Regions from separate parts of the Mesorhizobium sp. M0340 genome, predicted to be linked through region 2. Evidence: riboswitches for the same ligand, from Rfam matches in the RefSeq annotation. Region 2 holds a riboswitch; the other holds the start of a gene.

Region 1 (4,416 bases), on a different contig from region 2:
GAGCGGCGGACGGCGCGGGTGCGGGTGAACAGGTCGAACAGCTTTTCGCCGTCGCCCCAGCGGATCGCCCGCTGCAGCGAGGACAGATCTTCCGAGAATCGCGCCAGCATTTCGAGGATGGCGTCCTTGTTGTGCAGGCAGACGTCACGCCACATGGTCGGGTCGGACGCGGCGAGACGGGTGAAGTCGCGAAAGCCGGAAGCCGAGTATTTGATGACCTCGGACTTGGTCACCGACTCCAGATCGTCGGCGGTACCGACGATGTTATAAGCGATGATGTGCGGCAGATGCGAAACGATGGCCAGCGTCATGTCGTGATGCTGCGGGTCCATCGTGTCGATGTTGGAGCCGCAGCGGCGCCAGAATTCCGAGAGCCTTTCCAGTGCCGCGGGATCGGTGCCGGGCAGCGGCGTGAAGATGCACCAGCGGTTCTCGAACAGTTCGGCAAAACCGGCATCCGGTCCCGACTTTTCGGTGCCGGCCAAAGGATGGCCGGGGATGAAGTGCACGCCATCAGGCACATGCGGCTGCATCTGCGCGATCACCGATGCTTTGGTCGAGCCGACATCGGTGAGGATGGCGCCCTTCTTCAGCGCCGGCGCGATCTCCGCGGCGACGATACCCGAAGAGCCGACCGGCACCGAAACGACGACCAGATCGGCATCGCGAACCGCCTCTTTCGCATCCGTCGTGTAGGCGTCGCCGAGGGCGAGTAGGCTCGCCCGCGCCAGCGTCGCTTCGCTGCGCGTCGAAATCGCGACTTGGCCGGCGAGCCCCTCGCGGCGGATGACGCGGGCAAGCGACGAGCCGATCAGGCCGATGCCGACCAGCGCGATCTTTTCGAACATCGGTGAGGTCATGGTGTTCTAGCTTTTCAGGAATGTCGCGAGTGCGGCGACAACGCCGCGGTTGGCCTCTTCGGTGCCGATGCTCATGCGCAGCGCGTTCGGAAAACCGTAGCCGGAAACGCGCCGCAATATGTAGCCGCGCGCACTGAGGTAGTCGTCGGCAGCCGCCGCCGAATGCTTTTTGTCCTCGGGAAAGTGGATAAGGATGAAATTGCCGACGCTCGGTGTCACCCGCAGCCCAAGCCCGCTTAGTTGCTCGGTCAGCCATGCCAGCCAGGTCTCGTTATGCGCCACGCTGCGCTCGATATGGACGCGGTCGCGGATCGCCGCGATACCGGCCTCGATAGCAGTCGCATTGACGTTGAAAGGCCCGCGCACGCGGTTGATCGCGTCGATGACGTGCATTGGCGCATACATCCAGCCGATCCGCGCGCCGCCTAGGCCCAACTTGGAGAAGGTGCGGGTCATGACCACGTTTTCCGCGCTGCCCACCAACTCGACGCCGGCTTCATAGTCGTTGCGCCGGACATATTCGGCGTAGGCGGCATCCAGCACCAGAAGCACGTTTCGCGGCAGGCCGGCATGCAGGCGGCGCACCTCCTGGAACGGCACGTAGGTGCCGGTTGGATTGTTGGGATTGGCAAGGAAGATGATCCTGGTACGCGGCGTCACCGCGGCAAGGATTGCATCGACATCGGCGCGTTCATCGGTCTCCTTGACCGTAACCGGGACGGCACCGGCCGACTGTATGTAGATCTTGTAGACCATGAAGCCGTGTTCGGTGATGATCGCTTCGTCGCCGGGTGCGAGGTAGGTCTGCGCCAGCAGGCCCAGAATCTCGTCGGAGCCGTTGGAACAGACGATGTTCGCCGGGTTGAGCCCGTGCACCTCGGCGATCGCTTCCCTCAGGCGCCTGGCGCTGCCGTCGGGATAGACCGCGAGCTTGTCGGCGACCGCGCGCGCGGCCTCTATCGCCTTTGGCGAAGGGCCGAGCGGGTTCTCGTTCGACGACAATTTATGGACGTTGGCGACACCTTCAGGCGCCGCGCTCTTGCCGGGCACATAGGCTTCGATGTCCATGATGCCGGCGCGGGGCCTTGGACGTGTCTGATCCGGTATCTGGCTCATTCCATGAAATCCGTCGAGATTGCCTCCATCCGGAGGCCGCAGCGGAAATACAAGCCGTGGCCCGGAATGTCGAGGGGCGGCAATTCGGGATCAAGAACTTGCCGTTGACGAAGCCATGCGTCGGTCCTAGAAGAGCAGCGAAAGTCCCGTGGTGATTTGGCCGGTCGGCTTGCAGCCACGTTAAACAACTTGCTAAAGGGCCGTTTGCATCTTGTAACCGGCTTTGCGAAGGCATGGCCGGTTTTTTGTTGCCCTGGCTGGTTGTTGCCCAGACCGGCGGTGGACAACTGAAGGCCGGGCAAGGAGATGTGATGGTCGCTTTGCGCGCGCGAAAAACCAACAACGAGGCCGACCAGCCGTCGAGCCCGGTGTTGCGTTTCGGCGCCGACAAGCCGCTCAAGCTCGACGCCGGCACGCTGCTGTCGCCGTTCCAGATCGCCTACCAGACCTATGGCACGCTCAACGACGAGCGCTCCAACGCCATCCTCGTCTGCCATGCGCTGACCGGCGACCAGCATGTCGCCAACACCAATCCGGTGACCGGCAAGCCGGGCTGGTGGGAAGTGCTGATCGGCCCCGGCAAGATCATCGACACCGATCGTTTCTTCGTCATCTCGTCCAACGTCATCGGCGGCTGCCTCGGCTCCACCGGCCCCGCCTCGACCAATCCCGCCACCGCCAAGCCCTACGGGCTCGACCTGCCGATCATCACCATCCGCGACATGGTGCGCGCGCAGCTGATGCTGGTCGAGCATTTCGGTATCGAACAGCTGTTCAGCGTGCTGGGCGGCTCGATGGGCGGCATGCAGGTGCTGCAATGGGCCTCGAGCTATCCCGAGCGCGTCTTCTCGGCGCTGCCGATCGCCACCGGCGCCCGCCACTCTTCGCAGAACATCGCTTTCCACGAGGTCGGCAGGCAGGCAGTGATGGCCGACCCGGACTGGCATGGCGGCAAATATTTCGAGCATGGCAAGCGGCCGGAAAAGGGGCTGGCGGTGGCGCGCATGGCCGCTCACATCACCTATCTGTCGGAAGCAGCGCTGCACCGCAAGTTCGGCCGCAACCTGCAGGACCGCGAAGCGCTGACCTTCGGCTTCGATGCCGACTTCCAGATCGAGAGCTATCTGCGCCATCAGGGCATGACCTTCGTCGATCGCTTCGATGCCAACTCCTATCTCTACATGACCCGGGCGATGGACTATTTCGATCTCGCCGCCGACCATGGCGGCCGGCTGGCCGATGCCTTCGCCGGCACCAAGACGCGCTTCTGCCTGGTTTCGTTCACCAGCGATTGGCTGTTCCCGACCGAGGAGAGCCGCTCGGTCGTGCACGCGCTGAATGCGGCCGGCGCCTCGGTCTCGTTCGTCGAGATCGAGACCGACCGCGGCCACGACGCCTTCCTGCTCGACGAACCGGAACTGTTCGCCGCCATCAAAGGCTTCATCGCCTCGGCCGCGCGGGCGAGAGGGCTCGGCGCATGACCCCGAAAAGTTGCAGACTTTTCGGATCAGGATCATGCGCCAGGCATCAGCGCATGACCCCGAAAAGTTGCAGACTTTTCGGATCAGGATCATGCGCCAGGCATCGGCGCATGACCCCGAAAAGTTGCAGACTTTTCGGATCAGGATCATGCGCCAGGCAGAAGGCGAGCCCATGAGCGTCAACCGCGCCCAGCGCGTCGACCTCGAGGTCGTCGCCGATCTCATCCCGCCGCAGTCGCGGGTGCTGGACGTCGGTTCCGGCGACGGCCTGCTGCTCGAATTGCTGCAGGCGACCAAGAAGGTCGACGGTCGCGGGCTGGAACTGTCGCAGCGCGGCGTCAACGAATGCGTGGCGCGCGGCCTGTCGGTCATCCAGGGCGATGCCGACAAGGATCTCCAATTCTATCCCGATAAGGGCTTCGACTTCGTCGTCTTGTCGCAGACCTTGCAGGCGACCCGCAATCCGAAATTGGTGCTCGACGAACTGCTCAGGATCGGCAACCGCGCCATCGTCTCATTCCCAAATTTCGGCCACTGGCGGGTGCGCTTTTCGCTACTGTTTAACGGCCGCATGCCGGTGACCAAGGACCTGCCCTATTCGTGGTATGACACCCCCAACATCCATTTCTGCACCATTCGCGATTTCGTCAATCTGTGCGACGAGCTTGGCGCGACGGTGGAAAAGGCGACCGCGCTCGACGCCAATGGCCAGCGGATCGGCTTCTCGATGCCTTGGTGGTTCTGGAACTTTTTCGGCCAGCAGGCGGTGTTTCTGCTGAAACGATAAGAGCCAATCGTCGCAGGTCGTCCCCTTATTCGAGAACGTCGGTGGCCTTGTGCGGGTGCTGGACGCCATCGACCAGGACCACGTCGGACTGAGAATTGTCGGTGCGCAGCGGCAATATCTCCTGATAGGCGGGCGAGCGGTACCATGCGCGCCTGCTGCATGTCTGGAAATT
Region 2 (4,416 bases):
CGGCTTCTGGGGGGAGGTCGAATGCGCCTTTCTCAACACGCTGCAGGCACGCTGGCAGTACGCTGGAGAGGCGCTCGGCCTCGGCTTCGCCCAGGGCAAGAGCATGTTGTGGAATAAGCCGATGCTCGATGCCAATGGCGGCATCCGCGCGCTTGCTGCCGAGATCGCCGAGGACGCCGCCGCGACCAAGCTGGTCAACGGGCTCGGACTGCGGGTCAATCTTGTCGCCTCTCCCTTCGAACAGCCGCTCGGCCGGCGCACGCTTGGCGAAATCTGGTCGCGGCAGGCGCGCTGGGCGCGGCTGCGCCGCGTCACCTTTGCACTGTTCTTTGCTCCCGAAATCCTGATCGGCGCGGCACCGCCGCTGGTGCTGGCGCTGATCGCGGCGGCTGACGCCGGCGTCAGCCTGCCGGCCACCGCCATCGCCGTGCTGGTCGCGGCCTACCTGCCGGAATGCGCCTTGGCCTCGGCCAAGAGATGGCACCTGTCGCCGCGCACGATCCCGGCGATGATGGCACGAGACCTGATGCTTCCCGCCATTTGGGCGCGCGGATGGCTGAGCGGCGCCGTCGACTGGCGCGGCAACGTGATGACTATCCAGACAAAGACCGTCGCGGAGCTGGAAGAGACCCCGTCCGGCGCCTGATCGGCACGTCCCCGCTCGCCTCTGTTCGGCCAGCCCTTATCCGGCAACTCTCAGTGCCTGCTCGATGTCTTCGAGCAGGTCGTCGGCGTCCTCAAGGCCGACTGACAGCCTGAGCGTTCCCGGTCCGATGCCGAGCTCGGCGCGGGCTTCATCAGTCAAGTTCTTGTGTGTGGTCGTCGCCGGATGGGTGATCAGGCTCTTGGCGTCGCCGAGATTGTTGGAAATCAGCACGACGTCGAGTGTGTTCTGGAAGGCAAAGGCCGCCTGCTTGCCGCCCTTCACATCGAAGCAAATCAGCGTCGAGCCGCCCGACATCTGCTTCTTGACCACGGCCGCTTGCGGGTGGTCGGCGCGGCCGGGATAGATGACGCGGGCGATTTGCGGGCGCTCGGCCAGGAAATCCGCGATGCGGCCGGCACTTTCCGTCTGCTGGCGTACGCGTAGCGGCAGCGTCTCCAGGCCTTTCAGCAGCGTCCAGGCATTGAAGGGCGAGAGGCTTGGGCCGGTGTGGCGGAAATAGTCATGCAGGTTCTCGTCGATCCATTTCTTGTCCGACAGAACGATGCCGCCAAGACAGCGCCCCTGGCCGTCAATATGCTTCGTGGCCGAATAGACGACGATGTGGGCGCCGAGTTGCAGCGGTTTCTGCTGCAAGGGCGTAGCGAAGACATTGTCGACGATCAGCCTGGCGCCGATCGAATTGGCAAGTGCCGCGACGGCGGCAATGTCGACTACCTCCAGCGTTGGATTGGTAGGGCTTTCCAGGAAAAACAGTTTGGTGTTTGGCTTGACCGCCTTTTCCCAATTGGCGATGTCGGTGCCGTCGACCAGCGTTGCCTCGATGCCGTATTTCGGCGCCAGCGTCTCGATCACCCAGCGGCAGGAGCCGAACAGCGCGCGCGCCGCCACGATATGGTCGCCCGCCTTGGCGCTACACAGCAGTGCTGCCGTCACCGCCGCCATGCCGGATGCCGTGGCGCGCGCGTCCTCGGCTCCTTCCAGCGCGCACATGCGTTTCTCAAACATGTCGACCGTCGGATTGGCATAGCGCGAATAGATGAAGCCCGGCTCCTCGCCCTTGAAGCGGGCCTCCGCCGCTTGCGCCGTCTCGTAGACATAGCCTTGGGTGAGATACATCGCCTCGGAGGTCTCGCCGAAGCCGGAACGCAGCGTCCCGGCATGCACGAGTGCGGTCTGAGGCTTCCAGTCGCGCTTCTTGGTCATCATTCCATCCAAACACCAAAATTGGTCCAAACAACAAAAAACCGGCCGCGAAAGTCGCAACCGGTCCATATGGCCTTGCGGCCCGACGGTCCTTTAGCGACTTGTTTAACGTGGCTGCAAGCCGACCGGCCAAATCACCACGGGATAACGAGCTTTAGACCCGCGCCACGCTTGCGTCAATTGCCGGCATGATTAAGAGGGTTGTACCAAGCAGGTGCCAAAGGCGTCCAGGTCGGACCTGCGACAGAACAAGACCTCGCCCGGCGTTCGAACGGAGCCAGACCCTTGCGGCAGACAGGCATTCTTCCCGATCAGGATATTTCCGCGCTGTTCCAGACGGGTGCGCTGAAATCGCCGCACATGCTCGATGCCGATCAGATCCAGCCGGCCAGCCTTGACCTCAGGCTCGGCGACAAGGCCTGGCGAGTGCGTGCTTCCTTCTTGCCCGGCCCGGACCACAGGGTTGTCGACAAGCTCGACCGGCTGAAGCTGCACGAGATCAACCTCGCCGGAGGTGCCGTGCTGGAAACCGGCTGCGTCTACATCGTGCCGCTGCTCGAAAGCCTGGCGCTGCCCGCCCATATTTCCGCCTCCGCCAACCCGAAAAGCTCGACCGGACGGCTCGATATCTTCACCCGGGTAATGACCGACCGTGGCCACGAGTTCGACAAGATCGCCGCCGGCTATGAAGGCCCGCTCTATCTGGAGGTCAGCCCGCGCACTTTCCCGATCGTCGTGCGGACCGGCTCGCGGCTGTCGCAGATCAGGTTCCGCACCGGCAATGCGCTCTTGTCGGAAAGCCAGCTGCACGAGTTGCACCGCGCCGAAATGTTGGTCGCCACCGAACCACCCAACATCTCAGGCGGCGGAATCGCGCTGTCGATCGATCTCGACGGCGACAAGGACGGGCTGGTCGGCTATCGAGGCAAGCACCACACCGGCCTGGTCGACGTCGACAAGCGCGCCGCGCAGGATGTCGTCGATTTCTGGGAGCCCATTTACAAGAGCGGTGCCGGCGAGCTGGTGCTCGATCCGGACGAATTCTATATTCTGGTGTCGCGCGAGGCGGTGCATGTGCCGCCACTCTACGCCGCCGAAATGACGCCTTTCGACCCGCTGGTCGGCGAGTTCCGCGTCCATTATGCCGGTTTCTTCGACCCGGGTTTCGGCCATTCGGCGTCGGGCGGCACCGGCAGCCGGGCGGTGCTCGAGGTGCGTAGCCACGAAGTGCCGTTCATCCTCGACCACGGCCAGATCGTCGGACGGTTGGTCTACGAGCACATGCTGAAACGGCCGCAGGCGCTCTACGGCACAGATCTCGGCTCGAACTATCAGGCGCAGGGTCTGAAACTGTCCAAGCATTTCCGCGCCGCGCGATGATCTTGTTCGCAAGCCGTCAGCCGCGAAACAGATATTCTTTCGCGGCGCCAAGGCAGCCATGAAACTGACCGACAAAGAGCAGTTCTCGCACTGCAAATCGCTTCTTCCCCCAAAATCCTCTGGTTTGCTTCTCGTCGTCAAGTGAGGCGCTTGAGCTGGACTGCAAGGGGAACAACTGCTTGCCGAGACATCCCAGCACATGGGCTCTGGCGGAGTCGATACCGCAGGCTCTGCCATTGTCGTTCAGTCTGTCAGCGCGGAGTGCGGACGTCATGCGATCCGCGTTGCGCATCAGAAAGCCCACTTGCGATTTCGAATAGCCGGTGGCCAGAAGCCGGTTAGTCATGGACATCCGGGCTTCGCGATAGGATTTTGCGCTGCATTGTCCGGCGCTGTAAGCCGACGGGGAGAAAAAGGCGAGGAACAGGACTAAACTTAGGGACACAGTGCCAATCCGCAGGCCGTTCATTTTCGTTCCTGAATTCTGTCACTAGTTTACAACGCCTTCACCGCCACCTTCACCGGCTGCTCGATTTCAAGCGGGTTGCGCAGCGGCAGGCCGAAATCCTGCGCCTCGATTTCAAATACGTCACCGGCCTCGGTCCTGATGCCGTCGGCGAAGGACAGCGTCGCCGTGCCGAACATGTGTACATGCACATCACCCGGCTGGCGGAAGGCCGAGTATTTGAAGTGGTGATGCTCGAGATTGCCAATGGTGTGCGACATGTTCGCCTCGCCCGACAGGAACGGCTTTTCCCAAAGCAGCTTGCCGTCGCGCAGGATGCGTGAAGCGCCGCGGATATCGGACGGCAGGTCGCCGATCAGGATCTCCGGGCCGAACGAAGCGTTGCGCAGCTTGGAATGGGCGAGGAAGAGATAGTTCACACGCTCGGTGACGTGGTCGGAAAACTCGTTCGACAGGGTGAAGCCGACGCGGAACGGGGCGCCGTCGTCGCCGATCACATAGATCCCGGCGATCTCCGGCTCCTCGCCGGCATCCTGGGCGAAGGCCGGCGACATAAGCGCCGCACCGGGCGCCACCGCCATGGTGCCGTTGCCCTTGTAGAACCATTCCGGCTGCACGCCGATCTGGCCCTTCGCCGGCTTGCCGCCCTCAAGCCCCATGCGGAACATCTTCATGGAATCGGTCAGCTGTTCCTCGCCGT

What was found. A riboswitch is a leader RNA that binds a small molecule or an ion and turns the genes downstream of it on or off. The one in region 2 is predicted to bind S-adenosylmethionine.
Region 1: another riboswitch for S-adenosylmethionine. It lies ahead of metX (homoserine O-acetyltransferase MetX); the one in region 2 lies ahead of NKI79_RS06375 (O-succinylhomoserine sulfhydrylase).

The regions. Positions count from the first base shown of each region.
Region 1 covers NZ_JAMYRR010000022.1:68,701-73,116, forward strand. Annotated here, with positions in the region: gene NKI79_RS25840 (prephenate/arogenate dehydrogenase family protein) at 1-860, opposite strand, end outside; gene hisC (histidinol-phosphate transaminase) at 867-1,976, opposite strand; SAM riboswitch at 2,115-2,192, shown strand; gene metX (homoserine O-acetyltransferase MetX) at 2,288-3,457, shown strand; gene metW (methionine biosynthesis protein MetW) at 3,630-4,244, shown strand; partial or broken gene NKI79_RS25860 (DUF1330 domain-containing protein) at 4,270-4,416, opposite strand, start outside.
Region 2 covers NZ_JAMYRR010000003.1:341,495-345,910, forward strand. Annotated here, with positions in the region: gene NKI79_RS06370 (ceramide glucosyltransferase) at 1-646, shown strand, start outside; gene NKI79_RS06375 (O-succinylhomoserine sulfhydrylase) at 683-1,873, opposite strand; SAM riboswitch at 1,944-2,021, opposite strand; gene NKI79_RS06380 (2'-deoxycytidine 5'-triphosphate deaminase) at 2,156-3,250, shown strand; gene NKI79_RS06385 (hypothetical protein) at 3,267-3,719, opposite strand; gene araD1 (AraD1 family protein) at 3,746-4,416, opposite strand, start outside.